3 regions of the Streptosporangium lutulentum genome follow, and region 2 is predicted to be linked to each of the others. Evidence: riboswitches for the same ligand, from Rfam matches in the RefSeq annotation. Region 2 holds a riboswitch; each other region holds the start of a gene.

The links. A riboswitch is a leader RNA that binds a small molecule or an ion and turns the genes downstream of it on or off. The one in region 2 is predicted to bind S-adenosylmethionine.
Region 1: it holds a riboswitch for S-adenosylmethionine, as region 2 does, so the genes downstream of both, J2853_RS36370 (aminotransferase class V-fold PLP-dependent enzyme) here and thrC (threonine synthase) in region 2, are expected to answer to the same signal.
Region 3: it holds a riboswitch for S-adenosylmethionine, as region 2 does, so the genes downstream of both, J2853_RS23335 (hypothetical protein) here and thrC (threonine synthase) in region 2, are expected to answer to the same signal.

Annotation. Positions count from the first base shown of each region.
Region 1 is NZ_JAUSQU010000001.1:8,068,845-8,078,283, forward strand. Features, by position in the region: gene J2853_RS36365 (NADH-quinone oxidoreductase subunit D) at 1-1,062, opposite strand, end outside; gene J2853_RS36370 (aminotransferase class V-fold PLP-dependent enzyme) at 1,081-2,376, opposite strand; SAM riboswitch class IV at 2,429-2,544, opposite strand; gene J2853_RS36375 (TerC family protein) at 2,761-3,672, shown strand; gene J2853_RS36380 (MFS transporter) at 3,829-5,094, shown strand; gene J2853_RS36385 (cytochrome P450) at 5,181-6,380, shown strand; gene J2853_RS36390 (SAM-dependent methyltransferase) at 6,474-7,439, opposite strand; gene iscB (RNA-guided endonuclease IscB) at 8,141-9,202, shown strand; gene J2853_RS36400 (Rossmann-like and DUF2520 domain-containing protein) at 9,261-9,439, shown strand, end outside.
Region 2 is NZ_JAUSQU010000001.1:8,356,354-8,365,792, forward strand. Features, by position in the region: gene J2853_RS37720 (RNA polymerase sigma factor) at 139-696, shown strand; gene J2853_RS37725 (S1 family peptidase) at 970-2,481, shown strand; gene J2853_RS37730 (ice-binding family protein) at 2,804-3,436, shown strand; gene J2853_RS37735 (hypothetical protein) at 3,819-4,430, opposite strand; SAM riboswitch class I at 4,774-4,914, shown strand; gene thrC (threonine synthase) at 4,929-6,191, shown strand; gene J2853_RS37745 (MoaD/ThiS family protein) at 6,214-6,489, shown strand; gene J2853_RS37750 (cold-shock protein) at 6,877-7,077, shown strand; gene groL (chaperonin GroEL) at 7,396-9,021, shown strand; gene J2853_RS37760 (GNAT family N-acetyltransferase) at 9,148-9,439, opposite strand, start outside.
Region 3 is NZ_JAUSQU010000001.1:5,218,816-5,228,254, reverse strand. Features, by position in the region: gene J2853_RS23370 (MGH1-like glycoside hydrolase domain-containing protein) at 1-308, shown strand, start outside; gene J2853_RS23365 (hypothetical protein) at 305-766, shown strand; gene J2853_RS23360 (YtxH domain-containing protein) at 864-1,181, opposite strand; tRNA gene J2853_RS23355 (tRNA-Asn) at 1,356-1,431, shown strand; gene J2853_RS23350 (nitric oxide synthase oxygenase) at 1,760-2,890, shown strand; gene J2853_RS23345 (enoyl-CoA hydratase-related protein) at 3,199-3,972, shown strand; gene J2853_RS23340 (DUF402 domain-containing protein) at 4,181-4,681, opposite strand; SAM riboswitch class IV at 4,734-4,846, shown strand; gene J2853_RS23335 (hypothetical protein) at 4,885-5,151, shown strand; gene J2853_RS23330 (FAD/NAD(P)-binding protein) at 5,201-6,961, shown strand; gene J2853_RS23325 (ABC transporter substrate-binding protein) at 7,017-8,639, shown strand; gene J2853_RS23320 (ABC transporter permease) at 8,636-9,439, shown strand, end outside.

The DNA.
Region 1 (9,439 bases), 290 kb from region 2:
CGGGGTCTTCTCCCCACGGGAGACCAGGTAGTAGCCGTTGATGCCCAGCGGGTTCTCGGTCCAGGCGTAGGTGTGCCCCTCGGGCACCTTGAGCACCTTGGGCAGGCGCTGGTTGATCGGGCCCTGAGGCAGGTCGAGGAGCCGCTCCACGCAGGCGTCGGCCAGGTCCAGGGAGACCTTCACCTGCTCCAGCAGCACCTCGAACCGGGCGTGACAGTCTCCGGCCGACCGGGTGACGACCTTCACCGGCAGCTCGCCGTAGGCCAGGTAGGGCTCGTCCCTGCGCAGGTCGATGTCCACGCCCGAGGCGCGGGCGATCGGGCCGCTCACGCCGTACTGCATGATCGTCTCGCGGTCCAGGACGCCCACCCCGCGCGTGCGGGCGAGGAAGATCTCGTTGCCGGCGATCAGGTTCTCGATGTCGGGCAGCCGCCGCCGCACGTCCGCGACGGCCTGGGAGACCCGGTTCGTCCATCCCAGGGGCAGATCCTCCTTGAGGCCGCCGACCCGGTTGAACATGTAGTGCATGCGCCCGCCGGAGATCTCCTCCATCACGGCCTGAAGGGTCTCACGCTCCCGGAACGCGTAGAAGACCGGCGTGATCGCACCGAGCTCCAGCGGATAGGACCCGAGGAACATCAGGTGGCTCAGCACCCGGTTGAGCTCGGCCATCAGGGTGCGCGTCCAGACCGCCCTGACCGGCACCTCCATGCCGAGCATCCGCTCCACCGCGAGCACGACGCCCAGCTCGTTCGAGAAGGCCGACAGCCAGTCGTGCCGGTTGGCCAGCACGATGATCTGCCGGTAGTCGCGGACCTCGAACAGCTTCTCCGCGCCGCGGTGCATGTAGCCCACGATCGGCTCGGCCGAGCTGATCCGCTCGCCGTCCAGCGTGAGCCGCAGCCGCAGCACCCCGTGCGTGGACGGGTGCTGCGGCCCGATGTTGAGGATCATGTCCTCGGTCGCGAGCTCCTTGCCGTGCGTGTCGGGCACGGCCTCCGCTCCGGCCCCGATCCCCACGCTTATCGTCCGGGGCGCGCCTTCGGCATGAGGCTCAGTCATAAGACCCATGCTGTCACGTCAGCCGCGTGAGACAAGATCCTGCAAAGCGGTGATCAGGCGGTCGACATGTTCCTCGGTGGTGCCGATGCCGATGGAGGCGCGGACGGCGGAGGCGGTGACGTCGTCGCAGCCCCCGTCGGCGGTGCCGAGAAGGTGGCGGACGAACGGATGGGCGCAGAACTTGCCGTCGCGCACGCCGATGCCGTAGTCACCGGACAGGACCTCGGCGACCTCGCGGGCGGTGAAGCCCTCCACCACGAAGGAGACGATGCCGACGCGGGGGTGATCGGGGCCCCACAGGGAGAGCTCGTGCACGCCCCGGACGGCGGTGATGCCGTCGCGCAGGCGGCTCAGAAGGCGCTCCTCCTCGCGGAGCAGCACGGTCCAGCCGGTGGCGGTCAGGGCGTCGCAGGCGGCGGCCAGCGCGACGGCGCCCAGGACGTTCGGGGTTCCGGCCTCGTGGCGGGTCTCGGGGTCGTCGTGCCACTCGGTCTCGTCGTCGTTCACGGTCTTCACCGCGCCGCCGCCCTTGAGGTACGGCTCCGCCTCCGCCAGCCAGTCCGAACGGCCGATCAGGGCGCCCGTGCCGAACGGGGCGTAGAGCTTGTGACCGGAGAAGACCACATAGTCCAGGTCGAGCGCCGTCAGGTTGAGACGGCGATGCGGGACGAGCTGGGCGGCGTCGACGAGGATGCGGGCGCCGTGGCGGTGGGCGATGTGGGCCAGGGCGGCGATCGGCCAGAGCTCGCCGGTGACGTTGGAGGCGGCGGTGACGACCAGCAGCTTGGGACCGTCGATCCCGGCCAGGGCCTCGTCGGCGGCGCGGACGGCCTCGCCGGGGAAGGCGGGGATCGCGAGCCGTACGGCGGTGCCCCAGGGCAGGAGCGAGGCGTGGTGCTCGGTGTCGAAGACCACGGCGGTGGTCCCCTCGGGCAGGCTACGGGCCAGCAGGTTGGTCGCGTCGGTGGTGTTGCGGGTGAAGATCACCGAGTCGTCGGGGCGGGCCCCGGCGAAGGCTCGGACGGTGTGCCGGGCCTGTTCGTAGCGGGCCGTCGTGAGCTGGGAGGCGTACCCGGCGCCCCGGTGGACGCTGGAGTACGCCGGGAGCGCGGCGGTGACGGCGGCGCTCACGGGCTCCAGACAGGGGGCGCTGGCGGCGTAGTCGAGGTTGGCGTAGGGGATCAGCCTGCCGCCCCTGACCGGGACCTCCAGGTCGGAGCCGAGCACCGGGGGAATCCGCCGCTCCGCGGGCGCGGGGCGCGCCGGGGTGGTCGCGGACGTGGAGGCGGGAGTGAGAATCGTCAATGTGGACACGCCAAGGCTCCTTCGAGGTCATCGGACCCCAACCCATGGCGTTGGTGCGTGGAGCCCGCGCTTGCCCGACGCGCTACGCGTCGGACCAGGTCCTCACCCGGGGCACCCCGCCGCGGACGCGAGGGTTGCCGGCCAGCGAGCCGGGGCTTGTCACTGGCACTCATGACCTACCCGGGAACTATAACCGACGTCCGGCCGTGTCCTGCAAGTACCTACGGGGGGATTGAGGTCGCCTCTCCCGTTCGCGGCGACGGCCGGACGGCGTCCCCCGTGTTGTGAATGTGATCAGCCGTTATTCCCCAGAAGGAACTCATGGGGCTTCCCAGTCGTCCTGGCAGGCAACCGGTGAAACGTCCAGGCAGCCGGGCGACCAAGGAGGAAACGATGGACTGGGTGACCAACCCGGAGATATGGATAGGGTTCTTCACCCTTGTCGCGCTTGAGATCGTCCTGGGGATCGACAACATCATCTTCATTTCGATCCTCGCGGGCAAGCTTCCTCCCGAGCAGCGCGACAAAGCCCGCAAACTCGGCCTCGCCGCCGCCCTGATCAGTCGTCTGGCCCTGTTACTCGGGCTGTCGTGGGTGGTGAGGCTCACGGCCCCGCTCTTCGAGGTCTTCGGGCATGGGATATCCGGGCGCGATCTGATCCTGATACTCGGAGGGCTGTTCCTGCTGGGCAAGAGCGTCTTCGAGATGCACGACAGCCTGGAGGGCAAGTCCGGCCACGCCGGCGGCAAGGTGGCGGCCTCCTTCACCGCCGTGATCCTGCAGATCATGGTCCTCGACGTCGTCTTCTCGCTCGACTCCGTGATCACCGCGGTCGGCATGGTCGACGAGCTCGGCGTCATGATCGCGGCCGTCATCGTCTCGGTCATCGTGATGCTCGTCGCCTCCGGGCCGATCAGCCGCTTCGTGGACCGGCACCCGAGCATCAAGATGCTCGCCCTGTCCTTCCTGGTGCTGATCGGCGTCGTGCTCATCGCCGAGGGCTTCGAGCAGCACATCTCCAAGGGCTACATCTACTTCGCGATGGCCTTCTCGCTTCTGGTGGAGCTGCTGAACATCCGGATGCGCAGCAAGGCGGGCAAGGGGGAGCCTGTCGCGCTGCACCAGCGCTACGGGGCCGAAGGCCAGGCCGGCGAGCGGACCGGCTCTTCTGAGGACAAGGCCGGCGAGCGGACCGGCTCCTCCGAGGCGGACGGCCAGGTGGGTGAGCGGCCCGGCTCTCCCAAGGCCGATAGCCAGGGCTCTCCCAAGGCCGACGGCCAGGTGGGTGAGCGGACCGACTCCTGACGCCAGGTGCTCGCCCGTCCCACGGGCGAGCACCCGGCCGGCGCCGAGGAGGTACCGGCGTGAGCCCGGTCTTCACGAAGGCCGGGCTCACGCCGGTGGCCCGGCTACGGCGGACGTCATCGACCTGTCGATCAGCCCCTTGTTAAAGTCCAGGTGATGCCCCGCCTTGTGGATCTTCCTGGATATCGCAGGTTCTGGGTCGCCTCGACGGTGTCGATCTTCGGCGCGCACGTGACCACCGTCGCCCTCCAGATCTTCGTGGTGGTCGCCCTGCACGCCACCGCCTTCGAACTGGGCCTGATGAACGCGGCCCGATGGCTGCCGTACCTGCTGTTCGGACTGGTCGCAGGGGTGCTCGTCGATCGGTGCCGCCGTAAGCCGATCCTGGTCGGCACCGATTTCGGACGGGCCGCGCTGGTCTGCGTGATCCCGCTGCTGTACGTCGCCGAGCTGCTCACCATGCCGGCGTTGATCGCCTACGTCATGGTCTTCGGGCTGCTGTCGCTGCTGTTCGACGCGGCCAACCAGTCCTTTCTGCCCCGGCTGGTGCCCCGGAAGCTCCTCATCCCGGCCAACGCCCGGCTGGAACAGTCCGACTCCGTGGCCCAGACGGCCGGGCCGCTGCTCGCCGGGGCGCTCATCCAGGTGGTCGGCGCGCCGGTGGCGATGCTGGTCGACGCCGCCTCCTACCTGGTCTCCGGCGTGCTCCTCGCCTCGATCTCCGTCACCGAACGGGCCCAGCCGGCCTCGCGGCGCGACCTGAGGGCCGAGGTGCGCGAAGGACTGTCCTGGATCTACCGCCATCGGACCCTCGCCCCGATGGCCGTGACCTCACATGCCTGGTTCCTGTTCCACAGCATGCTCGGCACGGTCTTCGTGGCCTACGCGCTGGACGCGCGCGAGCTTGACCTCGGGGCGTTCTGGCTGGGAGCCGCCTACGCCTGCGGCGGCGTCGGCGCCTTTCTCGGCGGGGCGCTGGCCGGATGGGCGGGCCGGCGGTTCGACGCCGGTCCGACCGTGATCGCCGCCCATGCTCTGATGGCGCCGGCCTGGGCACTGATGCCGCTGGCCGTACCCGGACTCGCGGTGTTCGTGATGGTCGCTCTCTCCCAGTTCCTGTTCTGGGTGGCCATGGGCGTCACGGGCCCCAACGAGCTCGGCTACCGCCAGTCCGTGACCCCCGATGGGCTGCAGGGCCGGATGAACACCACCATCCGCTCCCTCAACCGGGCCGCGGTCGTCGTCGGCGCGCCCCTCGGCGGGTTTCTGGCCGTCGCGACCGGCTACCGGACGGCACTCTGGATCGGCGTCGCCGGGTTCGTTCTGGTGGCACTGGCAATGGCGGTCTCCCCGTTCCGGCACGCCCGATACGCCGACGCCGTTGACCCCGGCCCCGAGCCGGATTTCACCGTGGGGGTCTGACGGCTGCGACGGCCGCCTTTCTGCGGCCTCGACCAGGAAGATCCCGGTGTATTGGTGGAGTAGTAGGTCAGGATTACGATGCTTAAGTGCTATTTGATCCTTGGAATCCGGAATTTGTCGCCCATCCTTACGACGTCTACGACGAGCTGAGGCGGGAGCGGCCGGTCAGTTTCTTCGAACCGACCGGTCAGTGGCTGATCGCCCGGCACGCCGATGTCAACGCGCTCCTGCGTGACCGCAGGCTTGGCCGCTCCTACCTGCACGTGGCCACGCACCAGGAGTTCGGCAGGCAGGACGACCCCGAGTTCCAGGATCCGTTCTGGCGGGTGGTCAGGGCTGGAATGCTCGACGTCGAGCCGCCGGTCCACACCCGGCTCCGGCGGCTGGTGTCCAAGGCGTTCACCCCTCGCATGGTCGAGGCGCTCCGCCCCAAGGTCGCCCGGATCGCCGGCGAGCTCGTGGACGGCTTCGTCGAGCGCGGCGGCGGCGACCTCATCTCCGAGGTCGCCGAGCCGCTTCCGGTGACCGTGATCGCGGAGATGCTCGGCGTGCCGGAGGCCGACCGGCACCTGCTGCGGCCCTGGTCGGCGGACATCTGCAAGATGTACGAGCTCAACCCCTCGGTCGAGGCCCAGCACACCGCCGTGCGCGCGTCCGAGGAGTTCTCCGACTACCTCATCGGGCTGGCCCGCAGCCGCAGGACGAACCCCGGTGACGACCTGATCAGCGCCCTCGCCCTGGTGGCGGAGGAGGGTGACAAACTCACCGAGGAAGAGCTGGTCGGCACGTGCGTGCTGCTGCTCAACGCCGGGCACGAGGCCACCGTCAACGTCACCGGCAACGGCTGGTGGTCGCTGTTCCGCAACCCGGCCGAGCTGGACCGGCTCCGCGCGGACCACGACCTGCTGCCCACCGCGGTCGAGGAGATGATGCGCTGGGACACCCCGCTGCAGATGTTCGAGCGCTGGGTTCTGGAGGACATCTCGGTGGGCGGGTTCGACATCCCCCGCGGCACCGAGGTGGCGCTGCTGTTCGGCTCGGCCAACCGCGACCCCGAGGTCTTCGCCGACCCCGATCGTCTGGACGTGGGCCGGACGGACAACCCGCACATCTCCTTCGGCGCCGGCATCCACTTCTGCCTGGGCGCGCCACTGGCCAGGATCGAGCTGATCGAGTCGTTCGGCGCGCTGCTGCGCCGGGCGCCGAAGCTGGGACTGGCCGCCGAGCCGTCCTGGGGTCCGGGCTATGTCATCCGGGGCCTGGAATCCCTCCAGGTCCAGGTCTGAGCGCGGGCCGGGTGCGAGCGCGGGCCGATCTCAGGTCCGGCTCTGTTCTCGGGTCGTGTGGGCGGTCTCGGGTCGTGTGCGGGCGGGCCGATCTCACGTCCGGGTCTGGGCGAGCCAGCCGAACCCGCCGAGCCCCTCGGCGGCGATCAGCTCCGCCTCCTCGGAGGCCCTCGTGAGGGCCTGGAGGTAGCCGCGCGGATCGCTGCGGGCGTGTTCGAGGGACGGGCGCGTCCCGGTGACGCCGAGGGCGCGCAACGCCTCCCGCTGGGTGGTCAGGGTCGTCGTGACGGCCCCGGCGCGCTCCCCGGCACGGGCACAGGAGTCGAGGGCCACGTGCGCGGTGACGTCGCACGAGCCGTCCGGCACGGGCGCGACCGTCGTCCCGTCGCGGTATCCGGCCAGGGTGCCGTACGGCGGGCGGTTGTCCGCGAAGTGCGCGTAGTCGATCGCGATCGCCCGGCCACATGCCAGCCGTACGATCACCGACGCCCAGGCCTCGTCGCGGGGCCTGCCGATCTCCGCCCGCTCGCCCGTGGCCCGCATCGGCCACCAGCGGGCCAGCCAGGCCAGATCGTCCTCCTGCGGTCTCCCGCCCAGCCTCTCCTTGCCGTCGGAGACGTTGACCATGACCAGCCGGGGCCCGTCCGCCGTCTGCTCGACGATGTCCACGGGGACGTTGTCCAGCCACTCGTTGGCGATGACCAGCCCGTGGATCGCGTCGGGAACGACTGTCGCCCAGGCGATCTCCTCCGGTAGCGGGGCGGGCCGGGAGGCCAGATCCACCCCGGTGACCCGCAGCCGGGAACGGAGCTCGGGAGGCGCGGCGGCGAGCATGCCGGCGGCCAGCCTGCCCTCACCGGCGCCGATGTCCACGAGATCGACCACCGGAGGGTGGCCGAGCGCGCCGTCCACCGCGATGAGCTCGCGCAGCATGGCCTCGGCGAAGGCGGGAGAGGCGCCGACCGAGGTCACGAAATGACCGGAGGGACGCTCCCGCAGGTAGAACCCGCTCTCGCCGTAGAGCGCCTGCTCCATCGCGGCACGCCAGGTGAGCCACATGAAAGGAGACGCTACCGATCGGAGAAGGGGCGGGCATCGGATCCCCGTGATCTCGGGGCACATGAGTGACTACACATTTTTGTCACTCCACGCTGGTTTCGAACCACCCGCGGCGATCATCGCCCCGGTCCGCCTACCGGCGGCCGACCCGGTCCGCCTCGTGATCGAGGGGATTCCCGGTGGTCGCCAGGCCTGAAACGGCTCGGCACCTGCCATTGTTTTCACCGAGCTTTTCTGGGGATACCCCGGTTTTCGATGCGAGGTGGTTGACACGCATGCCGCGACGCGGCTGAAACAGCCGGGCCCGTTACGCTGGTCACCTGGGCGAAGTGCCCCAGGTGGTCGAAGGGCGGGACACCGTGGCTCCTCTGCTCCCCGAAAGGAATGGCTGCCCGCTTTCCTCGGCCGAGGTGGGCGAAGGACATGCCTTGTCCGTTTCAAACGAAGGAATGCTATCAGTCAGTGACCCCCTCCTGAGGGAGGGAGCTTGAGGCGCAGCGATGCGTTTCGAAGCCCCGCATTGACCAGCCCGAGTCGATCACCTGAGAAGGAGGTGCATTCGATTGACTACGTTTCACGTAAGTGAGCAGACCCACCGGCAGGTGCTTCCTCAGCCTGCCGCTCTGGAATCCGTGGGAGCAGACACCCTCGAGGGTGGGGACGAAACGGCTCACGGACTCCCGGCCTGGCCGGGCACTGGCGTGGAACATGGGCGAGGGGAGACTGCAGCAGAGGGCACCCGTCTGCTGCGGCGTCACCCCGAGGGCGCTTCGGCGTCCGAGGGAGCGGCTCGTGAGAGCCACCCGGTGGTGTTCGTCCTGGACAGGCACGGCCACCCGCTTGACCCGTGCCACCCCGCCCGTGCCCGCCACCTGCCGGCGGCCGGTCGGGCGACGGTGGTCCGGCACACCCCGTTCGTCATCCGGTTGCGCGACCGCGCCGCCGCCGACTCCACCGTGCAGGGTGTGCAGGTAGGTATCGACCCCGGTTCCAAGCACACCGGCATCGCCGTGTTCCGCATCGAGGGCGGCAGCCGTACCGGCCTGTACAGCATCCAGCTTGATCATCGGGGCGAGCGGATCCGCGACAAGCTCATCGCACGCGCCCGGTATCGCCGGCGGCGCCGGTCTCGGAACCTGCGCTACCGGGCACCCCGGTTCCTCAACCGGACCACGCCGAAGGGGTGGCTCGCGCCGTCTCTGCACCATCGGGTGGACGGCACCACGTCATGGGTCGGCCGCCTGTCTCGGTGGGCGCCCGTCACGGCCGTGCACGTAGAGCGGGTCGCGTTCGACACCCACGCCCTGTCGGCCGGTAGGCCGCTCGCAGGAGTGGAATACCAGCAAGGCACCCTGTACGGGTATGAGGTCCGCGAGTATCTGCTGGCCAAGTGGGGTCGCGCGTGTGCGTACTGCGGCATCTCTGGCGTGCCGTTGAACATCGACCACATCCACCCGCGTAGCCGGGGCGGCTCCGATCGGATCAGCAACCTGACCGTGGCATGTGTGGCGTGCAACCAGGCGAAGAACGCCACACCCGGGGTCAAAGCCGGAACACATACCGAGCGAGTCGCGGTTCGTTCCACCGGTAACCTCAACGTCCGCACCCGGCACGGTCTCATGCAGGGCATTCACTACCGCCATGTCCGGCTGCTTCAACGAGCGGACGGCTACGGCTACCTGACCCGTTCAGAAGCGCGGCGCTGCGCCGCGTTTCCTTCCGGCCCTGAAGGACCGGGTTTCCACGCTGGAGGTAGTAGATGAAGCGATTCCCCTGGCGGGTAAACCCGGCAGTCCCCTCGCTAGACCTGATGGGCATCTGATGGACAGAGGCGAGCGCCCGGCACGGCTGGCCGTCGGCGTGATCGGAGCAGGAAGGGTCGGCTCGGCGCTCGGCGTCGCCCTCACAAGAGCGGGCCACCGGGTCGTCGCCGCGAGCGGGGTCTCCGACGCTTCCAGAGAACGGGCCGTCGAGCGGCTCGGGGTCGTTCCCAGCCGCCC
Region 2 (9,439 bases):
GATATGCAATGTTTCTGCGCTGCCCTTGGAGCTGGGGCGGGGCCGATTTGGGCGGGGTTCCGGTCGATGGGGACGTTAACGAATGTGGCTTCCGACCGTAGGATGTCCAGCGACTGTGACCGCTGATGGGGGTCCGCGATGGCGCTGGACGAGACGACCGAGGAACTGGCCCGCGGGGCCGCCCAAGGTGATCACCGGGCACTGGGCGAGCTGCTGAAGCGGATCGAGCCGGACGTGCTGCGGCACTGCGGGCGGATCCTCCCCTACCGGCAGGACGCCGAAGAGGCCTGCCAGGACACGTTGCTGGCGGTGGCGCGCAACATCGGCCGCTTCGAGGGGCGTGCCCGGTTCAGCACCTGGCTGCACATCGTGACCGCCAACTGCGCCAGGACCACCTATCGCTCGATGAAGCGACGTTCAGCCGAGCAGGGATCGGACGATCTGCTTCTGCAGAAGCCCGATGTCGCCAGGGTGAGTGTGATCGCCGGTTCCAGGCTGGACCTGCTCGACGCGATGGAGGCGCTGGAGGCCGAAAAGCCCGATCTGGCCCAGGCGCTGGTGCTGCGTGACATCTGCCAGCTCGACTACAGCGAGGTGGCCGAGCAGCTCCGCATCCCGCTCGGCACCGCCAAGTCCCGCATCCATCAGGCGCGCAAATACGTCCAAGGAGCTCTGGGCGACGCCTACGGTTTCTGACCTCGACGGGGTGGCGGGGAGCCCGGGGCGGGTCGAGCCGGTTTGCGGAGGTTCCTCCGCAGGAGCCGGAGCGCACCGGCAGACCCTTTTTCGGAAGGCCGGCGCTCCGGTGGGCCCCGCTCTAAAAACACCGCCCGCGTGGCGCGCGGCTTTTGCGGCCCCGAACGGCAACGGCTGAATTAGGGTGGCGTTGCCCACATCGCATGATCAACCTGCGATACGGGGTGATCTCCCCCCCTCATGCTGTGAAAGCCGAGGTCGAGGAGAGACCCCATGTCCCGCAGACATGTCGTTACCACGGGATGCGTTCTGTCGATCACCGCACTTACCCTGGCCGCGGTTCCGGCCGGCGCCGAACGCCGGGCAGCGGGCCCCCCGGTCGCCGCGGCCGCTCCGGCCGCGCTGAAACCGCCGCCGGGCATGGTGGAGGCGCTCCAGCGCGACCTGAATCTCAGCGAGGCGCAGGCCGAGGCCCGCATTCTGAACGAGGCCCGCCTGACCCCGATCGCGGCGCAGATGAGCACCAGGCTCGGCCCCCGCTACGGTGGCTCCTGGCTGCGGGGAAACAGCGCACAAGCGCTGGTGGTGGCCACCACCAGCGCCGCCGACATCCCCGTGATCCTCGCCGCGGGCGCCCAGGCCGAGGTCGTCACCAGGTCGCTGGCGGAACTGGCCACGATCAAGAAGCAGATCGACCAGAGTCTGCCCGCGAATCCGCTGGTGTCGAGCGCGCGCTACGTCGACGTCAAGCGCAACAAGGTGGTCGTCCTGGCCCCGAAACCCGACGAGGCCCAGATCGTCGTCGAGAGCGCCGGCGTGGACACCGAGGCGGTGATCGTGCTGCCCTCCACCGAGGTCCCCCAGCCCTTGTATGACCTGGTGGGCGGCGACGCCTACTACATCGGCGTCACCAGCCGCTGCTCGATCGGTTTTCCCGTGGTCAAGGGCGCCCAGAGCGGTTTCGTCAGCGCCGGCCACTGCGGCAAGACCGGTGCCACCACCACCGGCTTCAACCGGATCGCCCAGGGCGTCTTCCAGGGATCGACCTTCCCCGGCAGCGACTACTCCTGGATCGCCACCAACGCCAACTGGACGGCCCAGCCGGCGGTGAACAACGGCGAGGGCGGCACCATACCCGTCGCCGGCGCCCGCGTCGCGATCGAGGGCGCCTCGGTCTGCCGGTCCGGCTCCACCACCGACTTTCACTGCGGCCTCATCCAGCAGCGCGACGCCAGCGTCACCTACCCCCAAGGCACCATTTTCCAGCTGACCCGCACCAACGTCTGCGCCGAACCCGGCGACTCGGGCGGCGCCTTCATCTCCATCGACCAGGCCCAGGGAGTCACCTCCGGCGGCACCGGCGACTGCAGCTCGGGCGGCACCACCTACTTCCAGCCGATCGGCGAGATCCTCACCGCCTACGGCCTGTCCCTGAGAACCACCGCGGGCAACCCCCCGCCGCCGACCACGGGCACCTGCACCGGCTACCCGAACACCGTCACCGGCACCCTGACCAAGGGCCAGTCGGCCTACCAGCCCAGCAACCGCTACTACCAGTCGACCGCCGCAGGCGTCCATACCGGCTGCCTGGACGCCAATGTGGGCGTCGACTTCGACCTGTATCTGCAGAAGTGGAACGGCACGACCTGGCCTACTGTCGCGACCTCCGAAAGTGCGGGCCCGGACGAGAAGATCACCTACACCGGCACCCCCGGTTACTACCGCTACCGAGTGGTCGCCTCCAACGGCTCCAGCCCCTACACCCTGGGGTTCAGGGCACCGTAACCCGCCTCGGCTCCCCCCTCACATCCCGATCACCGGATGCGTTCCCGACGACCGGTAGGCGACAGCCGAGCGGTCCGTCGCAGAGCCGATGGGCGACCTGCTCGTTCACCTGTGGAAATTCAGAAGGGAGAGGTGCTGCAAGCCCTGCGGGTGCAGAAGCAGATGCCGTGCATGCCTGCGCGGTCCGCGTAGTCGGTGCGGACCGCGCGGACCTCGCGGACCTCCCGCCTTAACTCTGCCTATGGGTAAGGGACGTATGAGGAAGTTCGTGTCGACTGTGGTGTGGCATACCAGGGTTTCGAGGCTGGCCGGGGTACTGGGAATGGGGAAGCCTCTCGCTACGGCAGCCGCCCCGCCGCAGGCTGGCTTGTCCGGATTCTCCCGGCTGGCGGCGGGTTTCGCGCTCGTCCCCGCCACGACCGTGCTCATCGTCACGCAGTCCGGTGCGGGCGCCCCGCAACCGCCGGTGAGCCTTGGAACTGCGGGCAGCTTCGCGGTTCTGGCTGGGAGCACCGTCACCGGGAACCTCGGGCTGAGCCCGGGCACGGCGGTGACCGGCTTTCCGCCCGGCACCGTGAACGGAACCATCCATGCGGCCGACGCCACCGCCGAACAGGCCAAGACCGACCTGACCGCCGCCTACGACGATGCCGCCGCTCGGACTCCTGCCGCCACGGTGCCGACGGAGCTCGGCGGGACCACCGTGACGCCGGGGGTCTACACCTCCGCCGCGGGCACCTTCGGGATCACCGGGAACCTGACCCTCAACGCGCAGGGAGACCCGAACGCGGTCTTCGTCTTCCAGGCGGCCTCCACCCTCGTCACCGCGTCCGCCAGCACGGTGACCCTCACCGGGGGAGCCCAGGCGAGCAACGTCTTCTGGCAGGTCGGCAGCTCGGCAGCTCGGCCACGCTGGGAACCAACTCCAGCCTCACCGGGAACATCCTCGCGCTGACCTCGATCACGGTGACCACCGGCGTGACCGTCAACGGCCGCGCCCTGGCCCGCAACGGCGCCGTCACCCTGGACACCAACACCATCACCAGGCCCGCCGGTGCTCTCTCCATCAGCGTGCCCGCGACCGCGAATCTGGGTTCCGCGGCATCCGGTGCCGCCAACGTATCGGCCCATCTCGGCGAGGTCACCGTGACCGACGCTCGCGATGTCTCACCCGCCGCCTGGGTCGCGACCGTCAGTCGGGTGGTTTCTGTAGGCGGCTCCAGCTCCTGCAGGCCGGGTTGCACGACGCCGTACCCCGCTCCTGGCCTTGCCCTTCCCGCCGTGCCGGTCGCACCCCTGAACGGATCATGCCCGAGGGCGCGGATCGCGGTTGATGCTCAATCCCAGTTGAAGAACTGCTCGAACCTGAACCTTCGCACCAGGAGGGGGACGGAGTCCCGGCCGGTCACTCGGATCTTCCTGAGGCGGGTCTGCTGGTTCATCGTGACCTTCACGCACGTCAGGCAGACCTCATGATCTCCCAGCAGGGCGAAGTAGGAGATGCCGGCGCTGCGGCGTCCGAGACCCCTGTCGGAAAGGCCCAGTCCCACCTCACGGTAGATCCGCCTCGAACCCTTGAGGTTGAACGCGGTGGAGCCGATGATCGCGTGGTTCGACGTGGGGGGACAATGTACGAATATCCGGACGTTGTTGTTCTGGCGGGGATTCCAGGGCAACACCCGGAGCGACGTGACGTTCTTCAACTCGGGCGGGATCTGCCCGCCGTTCTTTCCCGAGGAGCCGCTCTTTCCCGAGGAACCGCCCTTCCCCGAGGAGCCGTCGTCCTTGCCGGAGGTGGTGGAGTTGTTGACGTTGACGTTCTTCTTGGAAGGGTCGGGGTCGGCGGCGACCTTCCGGACGACCGCGGCCGGGGTGTCGGACACCCCGGCCACGGGGCTCTGGCCTATCAGGAGAGCGATGACCGCTCCCATTCCCACGACGAGACGCATGTGTTCCTCTTGCCGGACAGACGCCGGACGTTGGTGGCGTGTTCTCGCCGAGGGACGGACACGCGGGTGGCGACGGAGGGCCGGTGCCTGGAACAGCGCGTGGAAGGATGACCGGGCACCCGTCCTGACCAGGCTTATTGTCTTATTATGCCGATCATGTCGTGCCGAGGTGCGCGCCACACCGACGCCGGCCCGCGGCTCGCGGTTCGCGCTCGGGGGAAGCTCGGGGGAAGCCGTCCGGCAGGCAACACATCACATCTCGAAATGTGGGACGCGTGGTCAGGATGACGGTGGGGCGGGTAGAGTGCATGAGACCTGCTCGTCAGGCTCCTAACTGAATATTTGCTCATCCAGAGGGGTGGAGGGACCGGCCCTGCGAAGCCCCGGCAACCATCTCGGTTCGCGACTCGTAATCTGACGAGGCCAGCCGAGACAGGTGCCAATTCCGGTCTGTGACCAGGGTGGTCGCAGACGAAGATGAGGGAAAGGCCTCGCTTCATGGCGCTCGCAACCACTGAAAACACCACCTCGCTCGACTTCGGCCCCGCTGTGGCCCTCTCCTGTCGCGAGTGCGGTGCCCGCTACGACCTCGGTCCCACCTTCGCCTGCGTCGAGTGTTTCGGACCCCTTGAGATCGCCTACGACTTCGGGCAGGTGACCCGGGAGCAGATCGCCGCGGGACCGACCAACATCTGGCGCTATCGTTCCCTGCTGCCGGTTCCGGCCGACGTGATCTCCAAGCCCAACATGGCCCCGGGGTGGACGAAGCTCGTCAAGGCCGACAACCTGGCCCGCGAGCTGGGCCTCCGCTCGCTGCACGTGAAGGACGACTCCGGCAACCCCACGCACTCCTTCAAGGACCGCGTCGTGGCCATGGCCGTCGAGGCGGCCCGCAACTTCGGTTTCCACACCCTCTCATGCTCCTCCACCGGCAACCTGGCCGGCGCGGTCACCGCCGCGGCCGCCCGCGCCGGGCTGGACGCCTGCGTGTTCATCCCCGCGGACCTGGAGGAGGCCAAGGTCGTCATGGCCTCGGTCTACGGGGGCAAACTCGTCGCCATCGAGGGCACCTACGACGACGTGAACCGCTTCTGCTCCGAGCTCATCGGCGACGAGCTGGGCGACCAGTGGGGCTTCGCCAACGTCAACCTCCGTCCGTACTACGCGGAGGGTTCCAAGACCCTGGCCTACGAGATCGCCGAGCAGCTCGGCTGGCGGATCCCGGACCAGATCGTCATCCCGGTCGCGTCCGGCTCCCAGCTCACGAAGATCGACAAGGCCTTCAAGGAGCTGATCAAGCTCGGCCTCGTCGAGGAGAAGCCCTACAAGATCTTCGCGGCGCAGGCCGAGGGGTGCTCGCCGGTCTCCACCGCCTACAAGGCGGGTCTCGACGTGATCCGCCCGGTCAAGCCGAACACGATCGCCAAGTCGCTGGCGATCGGCAACCCGGCGGACGGCCCCTACGTGCTGGACATCGCCCGGCGCACCGGCGGTGCGGTCGAGGACGTCACGGACGCCGAGGTCGTCGACGCGATCCGGCTGCTGGCCAGGACCGAGGGCATCTTCGCCGAGACGGCGGGCGGCGTCACCGTCGGTGTGCTGCGCAAGCTGGTCGCCGCGGGGCGGCTCGACCCCGACGCGGAGACCGTGGTCCTCAACACCGGCGACGGTCTGAAGACCCTCGACGCGGTGGCGAGCCAGGCGCGTCCCACCGCCGTCATCCGGCCCTCTCTTGACGCATTCCGTGCGGTTATCGCCTAGAAATCGTGAAAGGTACTGAATTATGAGCGTTTCTGTGCGGATTCCGACGATTCTGCGGACCTACACCGATGGTGCCGCCGAGGTGAACGGAGACGGTGCGACTCTTCGCGAGGTTCTGCAGAAGCTGGACGCGGACTTCCCGGGGATCGGAGCGCGCATTTTCGATGAAACGGGCAAGATTCGCCGTTTCGTCAACGTTTATGTCGGGGATGAGGACGTCCGTTTTGTCGACAACCTCGACACGGCCACGCCGCCCGGCGCCCAGGTCTCCATCATCCCGGCGGTGGCCGGGGGCTGATCCTCCCGGCGTTCCTTGAGCGCCCGGGCCCTCTCGCGACACCGCAACCCCGGGCGTCTCTCCGTGCTTCCCCTGTCACCCTCTCTGCTCTTCTCACGACACCCGCACCGGCTCCGGCCGCGTGCGGGTGTCGTGTTTTGTGACGTGAGCGCATACTTGGGACGCGGGGAAATAATGCAACATTTAACTAACTAATCGTGATTGCCAAACATGATTTGGCGCTAAAAGCGCATGTAAAGCAGTAGTTTGTTGATTGACTCTGTTGCCCCACGGCATCCCACAGGTATGGTCGAGAACGATCGACGTAGGCGATGTCTCCGCCTCGGAGATTGAGGACTTCGCGAGAGGAATGGGTGTTGTCCTCAAGTCCAGTAAGAGGAGTCGCAAGTGGCGCAGGGCACCGTCAAATGGTTCAACGCGGACAAGGGCTACGGCTTCATCGCGGTAGACGGTGGTAAGGATGTGTTCGTCCATTACTCCGCAATCATGATGGATGGCTACCGTGCACTCGAGCAGGGCCAGCGGGTCGAGTTCGAGATCACCCAAGGGCAGAAGGGTCCCCAGGCGGAGTCCGTCCGGGCGGTCTGACGTAGCCATCCCGTGAATTTGTCGGGAAATGTCGGTGGATCCCGCGGCAGCGCAGTCTGTGTGATCTTCGCGACAGCGGCCCGGTTCGCCGCTCCAGCGGCGGGCCGGGCTTTCGCCATGAGTGGAATGCAGGTCAAAGACCCGCAGCTTGCACTCGACAGGGTAGAGTGCTAAACAGTTTGTTGGCACTCCCGGTTCGAGAGTGCCAACCTGGATCGAGGCGATGGGGCCCGCCGAACGGAGTCGTGGGCCCACATGCCGTCGCGGGCGTCGGCTCGATCCGGTGCAAGCCACCCTGTGTTTGGGAGGTCTAGCCGTATGGCAGCCAAGATGATCGCGTTTAATGAGGACGCCCGGCGCGGTCTCGAGCGTGGTATGAACCAGCTCGCGGACGCCGTCAAGGTGACCCTCGGCCCCAAGGGCCGTAACGTCGTGCTGGAGAAGAAGTGGGGCGCGCCCACGATCACCAACGACGGTGTCTCCATCGCCAAGGAGATCGAGCTCGAAGACCCGTGGGAGAAGATCGGGGCCGAGCTCGTCAAGGAAGTCGCCAAGAAGACCGACGACGTCGCGGGTGACGGCACCACGACTGCCACCGTGCTCGCTCAGGCTCTCGTTCGTGAGGGTCTTCGCAACGTCGCCGCCGGCGCCAACCCGATGGCCCTGAAGAAGGGCATCGAGGCCGCCGTGGAGCGCGTCTCGGAGGAGCTCTCCAAGCTGGCCAAGGACGTGGAGACGAAGGCGCAGATCGCCTCCACCGCCTCCATCTCCGCGGGCGACGCCCAGATCGGCGAGATGATCGCCGAGGCGATGGACAAGGTCGGCAAGGAAGGTGTCATCACCGTCGAGGAGAGCAACACCTTCGGCCTTGAGCTCGAGCTCACCGAGGGCATGCGCTTCGACAAGGGCCTCACCTCGATGTACTTCGTGACCGACCCGGAGCGTATGGAGGCCGTCCTCGACGACCCCTACATCCTCGTCGTCAACTCCAAGGTGTCCGCCAACAAGGACCTGCTCCCGGTTCTCGACAAGGTCGTGCAGGCCGGCAAGCCGCTGCTGATCATCGCCGAGGACGTCGAGGGCGAGGCCCTGGCCACCCTGGTCGTCAACAAGATCCGTGGTCTGTTCCGCTCGGTCGCCGTCAAGGCTCCGGGCTTCGGCGACCGCCGCAAGGCCATGCTCGGCGACATCGGCATCCTGACCGGTGCCCAGGTCATCAGCGAGGACCTCGGCCTCAAGCTGGAGTCCACCACGTTGGACCAGCTCGGCCGCGCCCGCCAGGTCATCGTCACCAAGGACGAGACCACCATCGTCGACGGCGCCGGTGACCCCGACCAGATCGCCGGCCGGGTCAACCAGATCCGCGCCGAGATCGAGAACACCGACTCCGACTACGACCGCGAGAAGCTCCAGGAGCGTCTCGCCAAGCTGGCCGGCGGCGTCGCCGTCATCAAGGCCGGCGCGGCGACCGAGGTCGAGCTCAAGGAGCGCAAGCACCGCATCGAGGACGCCGTTCGCAACGCGAAGGCGGCCGTCGAGGAGGGCATCGTCCCCGGCGGTGGCGTGGCGCTGCTGCAGGCCGGCGCCAAGGCGTTCGACAAGCTCGAGCTCTTCGGCGACGAGGCCACCGGTGCCGCGATCGTCCGCAAGGCGCTGGAGGAGCCGCTGAAGCAGATCGCGGTCAACGCCGGTCTCGAAGGCGGCGTCGTGGTGGAGAAGGTGCGCAACCTCACCCCCGGTGAGGGTCTGAACGCCGCCACCGGCGAGTACGTGAACATGTTCGAGTCGGGCATCATCGACCCGGCCAAGGTGACGCGCTCCGCGCTGCAGAACGCCGCCTCCATCGCGGCGCTGTTCCTGACCACCGAGGCCGTCATCGCCGAGAAGCCCGAGAAGGCCGGAGCCGCTCCCGCCATGCCGGGCGGCGGCGACATGGACTTCTAAGTCCAGACGCTTTCACAAAAGAGGCGACCCTGAAGTGCCGGGGCCGCCTCTTTTCGTGTTCACCGAACCTTGTGTGATCGGGCGCCGTTCCTTTCATCCGGTTTGTGATCAATAAATGATCGGCTCCTAACTCAGGGGCTTGACCCAGGGGGCCCATTGGGGTTGAGGGGCGTAACCGGCGGCACCCCATGCGTGGTGGGCCAGGACATTGTCGTGGAGCACCATCGCGTCGGCGCGGAATGCGCCCAGTTTCGCGAAGCGCTCCTCCGCCGCGCGGATCAGGACGGTCCCGATCCCCTGGCGGCGGCGGGCGGGATCCACGGCCAGCCGATAGAGGTGGGCCCGCCAGCCGTCCCAGCCGGCGATCAGGGTGCCCGCCGGCTCCCCGTCGATCTCGGCGATGAGGACGGCCGCGGGG
Region 3 (9,439 bases), 3.1 Mb from region 2:
CCCGCTTCATGGGCGCGGTCGGTTACCCGGTGCCGAGCTGTGAGATCCGCGCCCCCCAGTTCGACCGATCCCGTTACTGGCGGGGGCCGTCCTGGATGAACACCAACTGGCTGCTGCGGCGGGCGGCGATCGTGCACGACCAGACGGGGCTGGCGCGGGTGCTCGGCGCGGGCACCCTGCGGCTGGTACGGCAGGCGGGCTTCCGCGAGTGCTTCGACCCCTTCGACGGCAGCGGCAGGGGCAGCCGGGACTTCTCCTGGTCGGCCGCGCTCACCCTCGACCTGCTCGCGGATACCGTTGAGACATGAAGCTCTTCAACCGCATGCCGACCGAGGTCCGCGCGGCGCTCGTGCCGCCCGACCGGGCACTCACCTACGCCGCGGGCCCGGACGGCTACGTGATCGCCACGGACAGGGCGCTCTATATGGGCGGCGCCCGGCTGCCGTGGTTCGAGGTGGGTCGGGCCACGTGGGACGAGGAGGGGCTGACGGTCGTCACCACGAACGGGCAGTCGCACCGGGCGATGCTCCCCGAGCCGGGCAGGATTCCCGAGGCCGTGCGGGAGCGGGTGACGGCCTCGATCGTGGTCAACCAGTACGCCCCGCTGGACGCGCGCGGGGGAGTGCTGCTGGTGGCCAGGAAGGCCGACGACGACCAGCTCGTCTGGGAGTTCGTGTTCGATCCCGGGCTGGATCCCGCCGACCCCGGCCTGCGGGCCCTCGCCGAGCAGGCGCTGGAGGAGACACGCCGAAGCTTCGGCGTCTGAGAAGAGTTCGAGAGCCCGCGCGGCCGTGACCGGGCCGGCGGGCCCGCGGACACGCGGAAGGCCCCCGCGGGGGCCTTCCGGAGGTCTGCTCGGGCGCTCAGTAGGGGGCGCCGGTGTTCGTCTGTTCCTGAGGCCAGCCGGTGCCCGTGTCGTCGTGTTTATCGGCCTTCCAGCCGTTGGCGCCGTCGCGCATGAACGGCAGGCGGTGTCTGGCCACGTCGCTCATCTTGTCCTTCGCCACGCCGGTGGCCTTGGAGACCTTGGCGCCCACCAGGCCGGCGGCCTCCTGCACGCTGGGATTGTCGGACAGCCGGTGGGCCATCCGCTTGAGTTGCTCGTAACGCTCCCGTCCGGCGCGGCTACCCAGGACGTAGCCCACCGCGAGACCCACTCCGAACATCAATCGATAACGCATCTCCACCTCCACAGCCGGCTCGGCCGGACCCTGTCCGCTGAGCGCACACAGCTCGCCGGTTGTCTCCGACCTACCCCGGAGTATCGATGCGACACACACGGGCGGAGTGCGCTAATCTATTCCTGCGCAGCAAGGAACGGGGAAAAAACCCGGGCCGACCAGCGCAAAGAGCAATCCCGTGTAGCTCAATCGGCAGAGCAGCCGGCTGTTAACCGGCAGGTTATAGGTTCGAGTCCTATCGCGGGAGCCATCTGAAAGGCCCCGGGAGCGCAGCTCCCGGGGCCTTTGGCGTTTCAGGTGTCAGTTCTGCGGACAAATCACTGTGATTCGCAGAAAATGAGAGACGCCGTACCGTGTCACCCTGTTTACGCAGAGTGCCGCGAGATGCGGAGGCCGCGGAACACAACGATCGCAGTGGGGTAAGGGCCACTGCGTTTAGGGCACCTCGCCGCCCGGAACGGTCGTCGTGCCCGTGAGCCACATATGGGTGGTTTTCAGTGCTGACCTGGCGGAGGTCTCGGCGTCGTACGCCGGAGCCGGTTCACGGCGTCCCTGAGCGGAGATACGCGCCACCGCGCGTGGACGAGGCGGAGGCCGAGGAGTACCTGAGGTTGTTCCACGCGGAGAACCCCGCGGCGGGGCCGGTGAAGCCCCGCCTGCAGGAGGTGCGGGCCGAGATCGCAAAGACGGGAACCTATACGCACACACCCGGCGAGCTGGCCTTCGGAGCCAAGGTGGCCTGGCGCAACAGCGGCAAATGCATCGGGCGGTTGTACTGGCGCTCGCTGCGCGTGCGCGACCGGCGGCATGTGAACACGCCCGAGGGCGTCGCCGTCGAATGTGTGAACCATCTGCGGGAGGCGGCGCCCGTCCGCAGGATCCGGCCGACGATCACGGTGTTCGCCCAGGACCGTCCCGGGGTTCCGGGACCGAGGATCTGGAACGAGCAGCTGATCCGGTACGCCGGATACGCGATGGACGACGGCTCGATCGTCGGCGATCCCCGCTACGTCGACTTCACCACGATGCTGGGCAAGCTCGGCTGGCCGGGCGGTCCCGGCAGCCCCTTCGACGTGCTTCCCCTGGCGATCTCGACGGGGGACGGCCCCCCGTTGCTCTCCACGGTTCCCGGGGACGCCGTGCTGGAGGTCCCGCTGTCGCACCCCTCCCACCCCTGGTTCGAGCAACTGGGGCTGCGCTGGCACGCCGTACCGGCCATATCGAACATGTGCCTGGAGATCGGCGGGATCTGCTACCGGGCGGCGCCGTTCAACGGCTGGTACATGGGCACCGAGATCGGCGCCCGGAACCTGGCCGACACCGACCGCTACGACCTGATGCCCCTGATCGCCCGGAGGCTGGGCCTGGACATCGACAGCGACCGCTCGCTCTGGCGCGACTACGCCCTGGTGGAGCTGAACCTGGCGGTCCTGCACTCCTTCGAGCGGGCCGGGGTGACCATGACCGACCACCACACCGAGGCCAGGCACTTCCTGACCCACCTGGAGCGCGAGGAGAAGGCGGGGCGGGTCTGCCCGGCCGACTGGACCTGGATCGTCCCGCCGATGTCGGCCTCGACCACACCGGTCTTCCACCGCTACTACGAGAACAGGGAGTTGTCGCCGAGCTTCGTCCACCACCCCGACTCCCTGGAGCGAGGACTCGGTCACTGGAGCGCGACGGGGGGTGAGCCGGGAGGGACGCCGTGACGTCACGCCTGTGACGGCCCACCTCGAAGTGGGGCGCATCCGGGGTCGCCGTCGCCGTACGGCAGGGCACGTGAGGCCGTACGGCGACGGCGCGGGACCGGTCTGAGAGGTGCGGGCGGCCGCGTGGCCGCCCGCACCGCGGGACGAAAGCCCGGCCGGCCCGGCTGTCCGGACCGGGGAACCCGGCCCGCTCGCGCACGCTGTCGCCGGAGGGGGAAAAGGTATAGAACTATATTCTGTGGCTCTCGCGTGGGGAGTTCTCGTGCGGCGGGTCCCCGGGGAAAGGGGCCTGTAGGGAGGGAGGCGGGATGGTCGACCTGGTGCTGTCGTCGATCGATCGGGGCGTGCTGACGCTGACGTTCAACCGGCCGGACCGGCTCAACGCCTGGACCGACGAGCTGGGGCGGCGTTACTTCGACCGGCTGGCCGAGGCGGAGCTGAACCCCGAGGTCCGGGTGATCGTCGTCACCGGAGCGGGGAAGGGCTTCTGCGCCGGGGCGGACTTCCGGACGCTCAGCGCCCTCCAGGACGGCTCCTACGACGGCGAGCCGGACAAGCGCCCCAACACCTTCCCGACCACGATTCGCAAGCCGATCATCGCCGCGGTCAACGGCGCCTGCGCCGGGCTCGGCATGCTCCACGCCCTGGTGTGCGACCTGATCTTCACCGCCGACGAGGCGAAGTGGACCACCGCCTTCGCCCGGCGCGGCCTGATCGCCGAGTACGGGATCTCGTGGATCCTGCCCAGGCTCATCGGCCATGCCAAGGCCATGGATCTGCTGCTGTCGGGCCGCACCTTCTCCGGGGCCGAGGCCTACGAGCTGGGTCTGGTCAACCGGTCGCTGCCTCGCGAGAGCCTGCTGGAGGAGACCGTGGCCTACGCTCGCGAGCTGGCCGCCTACAGCTCGCCGGCGTCGATGGCCGTGATCAAACGCCAGATCTGGGGCGACTGGAGTCAGAGCCTGGAGTCGTCGGAGTCCGCGGCGTCGCGTCAGATGCTGGAGGCCTTCTCCCGGCCCGACTTCACCGAGGGCGTCGCCAGCTTCCTGGAGCGCCGCGCCCCCGGCTTCCCGCCGCTGTAGACCGCGGTGAACCGTTGTAGACCGCCCGGCCGGTTCGCGCGGCGGCGAGCCGGCCGGGTCCGCGGTGGACACAGTGAGCACGGTGGACGCGGCGAAGGTGAGGGGCATCGCGGCGATCGGCCGTGAGCGCCGCGGGAGCGTGGGGCGACGGGGCGGGCCGCGGTCGGCGGGTGGCGCCGGGTGGCCGGGCCGCAGGCGGCGGGTCGGCTCAGGTCATCTGGGAGAGCCAGTGGGGAGCGGCCCCGAAGGGGGCGGCGCGGGTGCCGACCGCCTTCATCAGCCGGGCCGCGGAGGCGCGGGCGTTCTCGATGACGTCGGGGGGATAGGCGTAGCGGACCTGGTGCTCCTCGAACTCGTCCTCGTCGTCCAGGATGATCCTGCCGTCGCGCATGCGGATCACGTCGAGGTCCAGGTCGACCATGGTCACCTCGCCGTCGCTCCACCGGGGCACCGTTGAGATGTCGCAGTAGATCTCGACCTTGTGCGGGGAGGCGTTGAAGGAGGCCGTCCACCAGTCGTCCCGGGGGAAGAGCATCACGCACGCGTAGCGCCAGGGGACCGGCGGCCCGTTGCCCTTGCGGGCGCTGGAGCCCACCTCGCATCCGATCCACACGCCGTGCTCGTCCTCGCCGAGGAGCAGGCTGGGGTGGTGCCAGTGCAGTGACCCGTCGTACTTGCGATAGACCACGTTCACGATCTCTGGTGACATCCCCCGACTGTAAACCTTGACAGAGATCTATGTATTTCCTACCTTCTAACTAGGTTAAGAGCGTCAGTGCAAGCCCCGGCCGGCTGACCGGCAACCCTCGCATCGCGGCGGGGTGCCTCCGGGGAGAGACCTGGCGGCACGGTGGGCGTGCCGCAAGCGCGAACCCCTCAACGGGGTTGCCGAGACATGCCTGGGAGCGCCACATGTCCGAGACCACGCTCGACCACGCCGGCCCCGTCGACCTCGGCACCTACGGCCGCCACCGGCGGGGTGACCGCCCCGGTCCCCGCCACCCCTTCCGGGGACGGATCGGGACGCCCCCGCGGGCCCACGCCGGGAATCTCTGTCGGCCCCCCGCCTTCCGGGAGAACGTGATCTCCTCCCCGGCGGGGGAGACCGGCCCCTGGCGGATCCCGGTCCAGCCGTTCCACGCCGACCGGGACCGGTCCCATCACGGAGCCGCCGTATGAACGGGCGCGGGGCCTTCGCGGTCCTCGCTCCGTCGAGGGAGGGGACCTCGTGAGCGCGGTCGCCGTCGTCGGCGCGGGGCCGACCGGCACCTGCCTGGTGGAGCGGATCTGCGCCAACGCGCCCGAACTGCTGAGCTGGCCGTCCCTGGACATCCACGTGATCGACCCCTACCCGCCGGGCGGCGGCCGGATCTGGCGTGAGAGGCAGCCCGGACTGCTCTGGATGAACTCCGTCGCCGCCGACGTGACGCTGTTCACCGACGAGTCGGTCCAGTGCGAGGGCCCGATCCGCCCCGGCCCCTCCCTCGCCGACTGGCTCGGCCGCGACCCGGGGCTGTTCGCTCCCCGCCCGGTCCAGAACGCCTACCTGTCCCATGTCTTCCAGCACGCGGTGAGGACGGCTCCGCGCGGCGTCCGCGTCCACACGCACGCGACCCGCGCGCTCGATCTGGCCGACGTCCCCGGCGGCCAGGCGGTGACGCTGGAGAACGGCCGGACGATCGAGGTGGACGCCGTGATCCTGGCCCAGGGGCACGGCGATGTGACCCCGACCGGGGAGGAGCGGTCGCTGGCCGCCCTCGCCGCGGGCGGTGTGGGCGGTGGGCTGCGCTACCTTCCCACCGGCTACGCGGCCGACCTCGATCTGGACGGGATCCCCGCGGGAGAACCGGTGATCGTGCGCGGCATGGGGCTGGCCTTCGTCGACCTGATGGTGCTGCTCACCTCGGGCAGGGGCGGCCGGTTCGTCCGTGAATACGACGAGGAGCTCGTCTACCTGCCCAGCGGGCGGGAGCCGCTGCTCCACGTGGGATCGCGTCGCGGCGTGCCGTACCACTCCAAGACCGGATACCCGGTCCGCGGCGCCCGCCCGCCGGTGCCGCGCTTCCTCACCGCGAAGGCGCTGGGCGAGGGGCCGTGGAACTTCCGCCGGGACGTGTGGCCGCTGGTCCGCAAGGAGCTGGCCTTCGCCTACTACCACGAGCTGATCACCGCGCACCCGCAGCGGTCCCGGATGGGCTGGGAGGAGTTCCAGGAGGCGTTCGCCGCCGAGGAGTGGGGCAGCCTCGCGATGCGGAGGCTGATCCGCCGGGCCGTGCCCCGCCATCTGGACCGGCTGGACTTCGACCGGCTGGACCGGCCGCTGGAGAAGATCCGGTTCGGTGACTCGGCGGGGTTGCAGAAGTGGATGCACGGCTACCTGACGGCGGACCTCGACCGGCGGTCCGACCCCGCGCACAGCGCCGACCACGCCATGATCCTCGGGCTGCTCTCCGTCTACGGCGTCCTCGCCGAACTGGGCGTCTCCGACCCCGGGTTCCACGGCTTCTTCAGCTACATCGCCAGCGGCCCGCCCGGTCCCCGGCTGGAGGAACTGCGCGCCCTCGCGAGGGCCGGCGTGGTCACCTTCCTCGGCGCCGATCTCCAGGTGGGGCACCGCGACGGGCGATGGCGGGCGCAGAGTCCCAGCGTGCCCGGCGGCGTGGAGGCCACGACCCTGATCGAGGCCCGGCTGCCCGCGCCCAGCGTGAGCCGGGCCGTCGACCCGCTGATCACCGCGCTCCGCGACCGGGGCGAGGTCGACGAGTCCGCCGGGCTGCTGAAGGTACGGCCCGCCGACCGGCGCCTGCTGGATCGCTCCGACGTCCCGCACCCCCGCAGGTTCGCCTTCGGACCCTGGGTTGTCGGCGGCCGGGCCACCGCCGGGTTCGCCCGGCCCGGATTCAACGCCCCGCTGTTCCGGCACGCCGACGCGCTCGCCCGGATCGTGCTGTCCGAGACCGTCGCCACCCAGGTCAGTCACGTCGCATGAGCCGTCGCCGTCCGGATCGACCGGACCGAAGGAGTCGTCGGATGAGGAGATGTTCGTGAGATCGCGATGGGGCGCCCTGGCGCTGGCCGGGGTGCTGACGCTGGCGGCGTGCGGGACCGAGGCCCCGGCGGCGACCGCCGGCGAGGGAGGCGGCGGGTCGCTGGTGTGGGCCGTGGAGACGCAGCCGATCACCTTCAACCCGCACCAGTGGGGCCAGAACAAGGCCCGGCTGCTGGTGCACAACCAGTTCGACAACCTGATCGCCCGGGGGAGGAACGGCGAGTTCCTGCCGTGGCTGGCCACGTCCTGGGAGGTCTCCGAGGACGGCCTGACCTACACCTTCCGGCTCCGCGAGGACGTGACCTTCCACGACGGGGAGAGGTTCGACGCCGCGGCGGTGAAGGCCAACCTCGACCAGCTCGTCTCGGAGGGCTACAACCCCGCGGTCAAGGCGATCCAGCTCCGCGACTTCGGCTCGGCCGAGGTGACCGGCCCGTACACCCTGAAGGTCACGCTGAAGACCCCCGACGGGATCTTCCTGGACTTCCTGGCCTCACCGCCGGCCGGTCAGGTCTCGCCCAGGTCGCTGAAGAACGCCAAGGACCTCAAGGCCGGCGGGACCGATGTGGTCGGCACCGGGCCGTTCATCCTCGACCGCTTCACGCCGGGTCAGGAGGTCCACTACAGGCGCAACCCGGACTACGACTGGGCGCCCCCGAGCGCGGGGCACCAGGGGCCGGCCTACCTGGCCGAGCTGACCTACCGCTTCCTGCCCGAGGCGGCGGTCCGGGTCGGCGCGCTGACCTCGGGACAGGTCCAGGTCATCGAGGGCGTGCCCGCCACCGAGGTCGGCCTCATCAAGAGCGACCCGGGGCTGCGACTGGAGACCAGCCTCAACTCGGGAAGCGCGTTCTCCTACTACTTCAACCTCTCGCACGCGCCCTTCGACGACAAGCGGGTGCGCGAGGCTTTCCGGGACGCCGTCGACGTGGACGCCGTGCTCAACGCGGTCTACCAGGGCACCGCCAAGCGGGCCTGGAGCATCGTCGGCCAGGGCAGCCCGGCGTTCTACGACGCCTCACTGGAGAACACCTTCGGCGACGACCCCGCGCGGGCCAACAGGCTGCTCGACGAGGCGGGCTGGAACCAGCGCGACGGCGAGGGCTTCCGGGTCAAGGACGGCAAACGGCTGAGCGTACGGTCGGTGTCCTCGGCCCCGTACGTCAGGGACCGCCGCGACGTCCTCGCCCAGGCGATCCAGGCGGCGGTGAAACAGAGCGCGGGCATCGACTTCCAGGTCAAGCTCGTCGACGACGGCACCGCGCAGAAGGCCTACAGGGAAGACCAGTACGAGATCTTCGAGAACTCGCGCGGCGACACCGACGCCGGGGCGGCGCTCAACCTGATCCTGCCGAAGGGCGCCGCGATCAACCGCACCCACGTCGAGAGCGCCGAGCTGGACAGGCTGCTCGCCGAGGCGTCGGCCACCTCCGACCCGGCCGAGCGCAAGGAGCTCTACGCCAAGGTGCAGAAGATCGCCGTCGCCGACGAGGTCCTGCTGCTCCCGCTCTACGTGCCCGCCGACCAGATCGCCCACGGCGCGGGCGTCACCGGGGTCACCTTCGAGCCCGTCTCCGGCACCCCCAACAGTGCTTACGACGTCCGGATCGGGACGTGAGCACTCTCCTGCTCACCCGGCGGCGGGGGCTGGCCGCCGCCGGGTGGCTCGGCCCCGTGGTCCGGCGGCTCGGGTCCGGCCTCGCCGTGCTCTGGGCCGCCGCCACGGCGGCCTACGTCGCCCTGCTGTTCGCCCCGGGCGACACCGTGGACGTGCTGATCGGCGACGGCCTCGACACCCCTGAACGGCGAGCGCAGATCATCGCCGAGTGGGGGCTGGACCGTTCGGCCCTTGAGCAGTACGGCGACTATCTGGCCCGGCTGCTCCGGGGCGACCTCGGCCACTCCTACCTCCTGCAGCGCGGCGTCGGCGACGTCCTGTCCTCGCAGATCTGGCCGACCGTCTCGCTGGCGCTCGCCGCCGCGGCCTTCGGGGTGGCGCTCGCCCTGGTGCTCGCGCTCGCCACCGCCGGGCGCAGGTCCCGGTTCGGTGACCTGGTCGGCCTGTCCGAGCTGGTGGTGGTCTCGGTGCCGCCGTTCCTGATCGGGATCCTGCTGCTCGCCGTGTTCTCCTTCACCCTGGGCTGGTTCCCGGTCTCCGGGGACCGCGGCCTCGTCTCGCTCGTACTGCCCGCCGTCGCGCTGGGACTGCAGATCTCCGGGGTGCTCGGCCAGGTGCTGCGCGAGGGCCTGGAACGCGCGCTGGAGGAGCCGTTCGCGGTGACCGCGCGCTCGCGGGGCATCACCGAGTGGCGGCTCGTCGTCCGGCACGCCCTGCGGCACGCGCTGCTCCCCGCCGTCACCCTCGTCGGCTGGTTCACCGGCGTCCTGCTCGGCGGCGCGATCATCATCGAGGCCGTC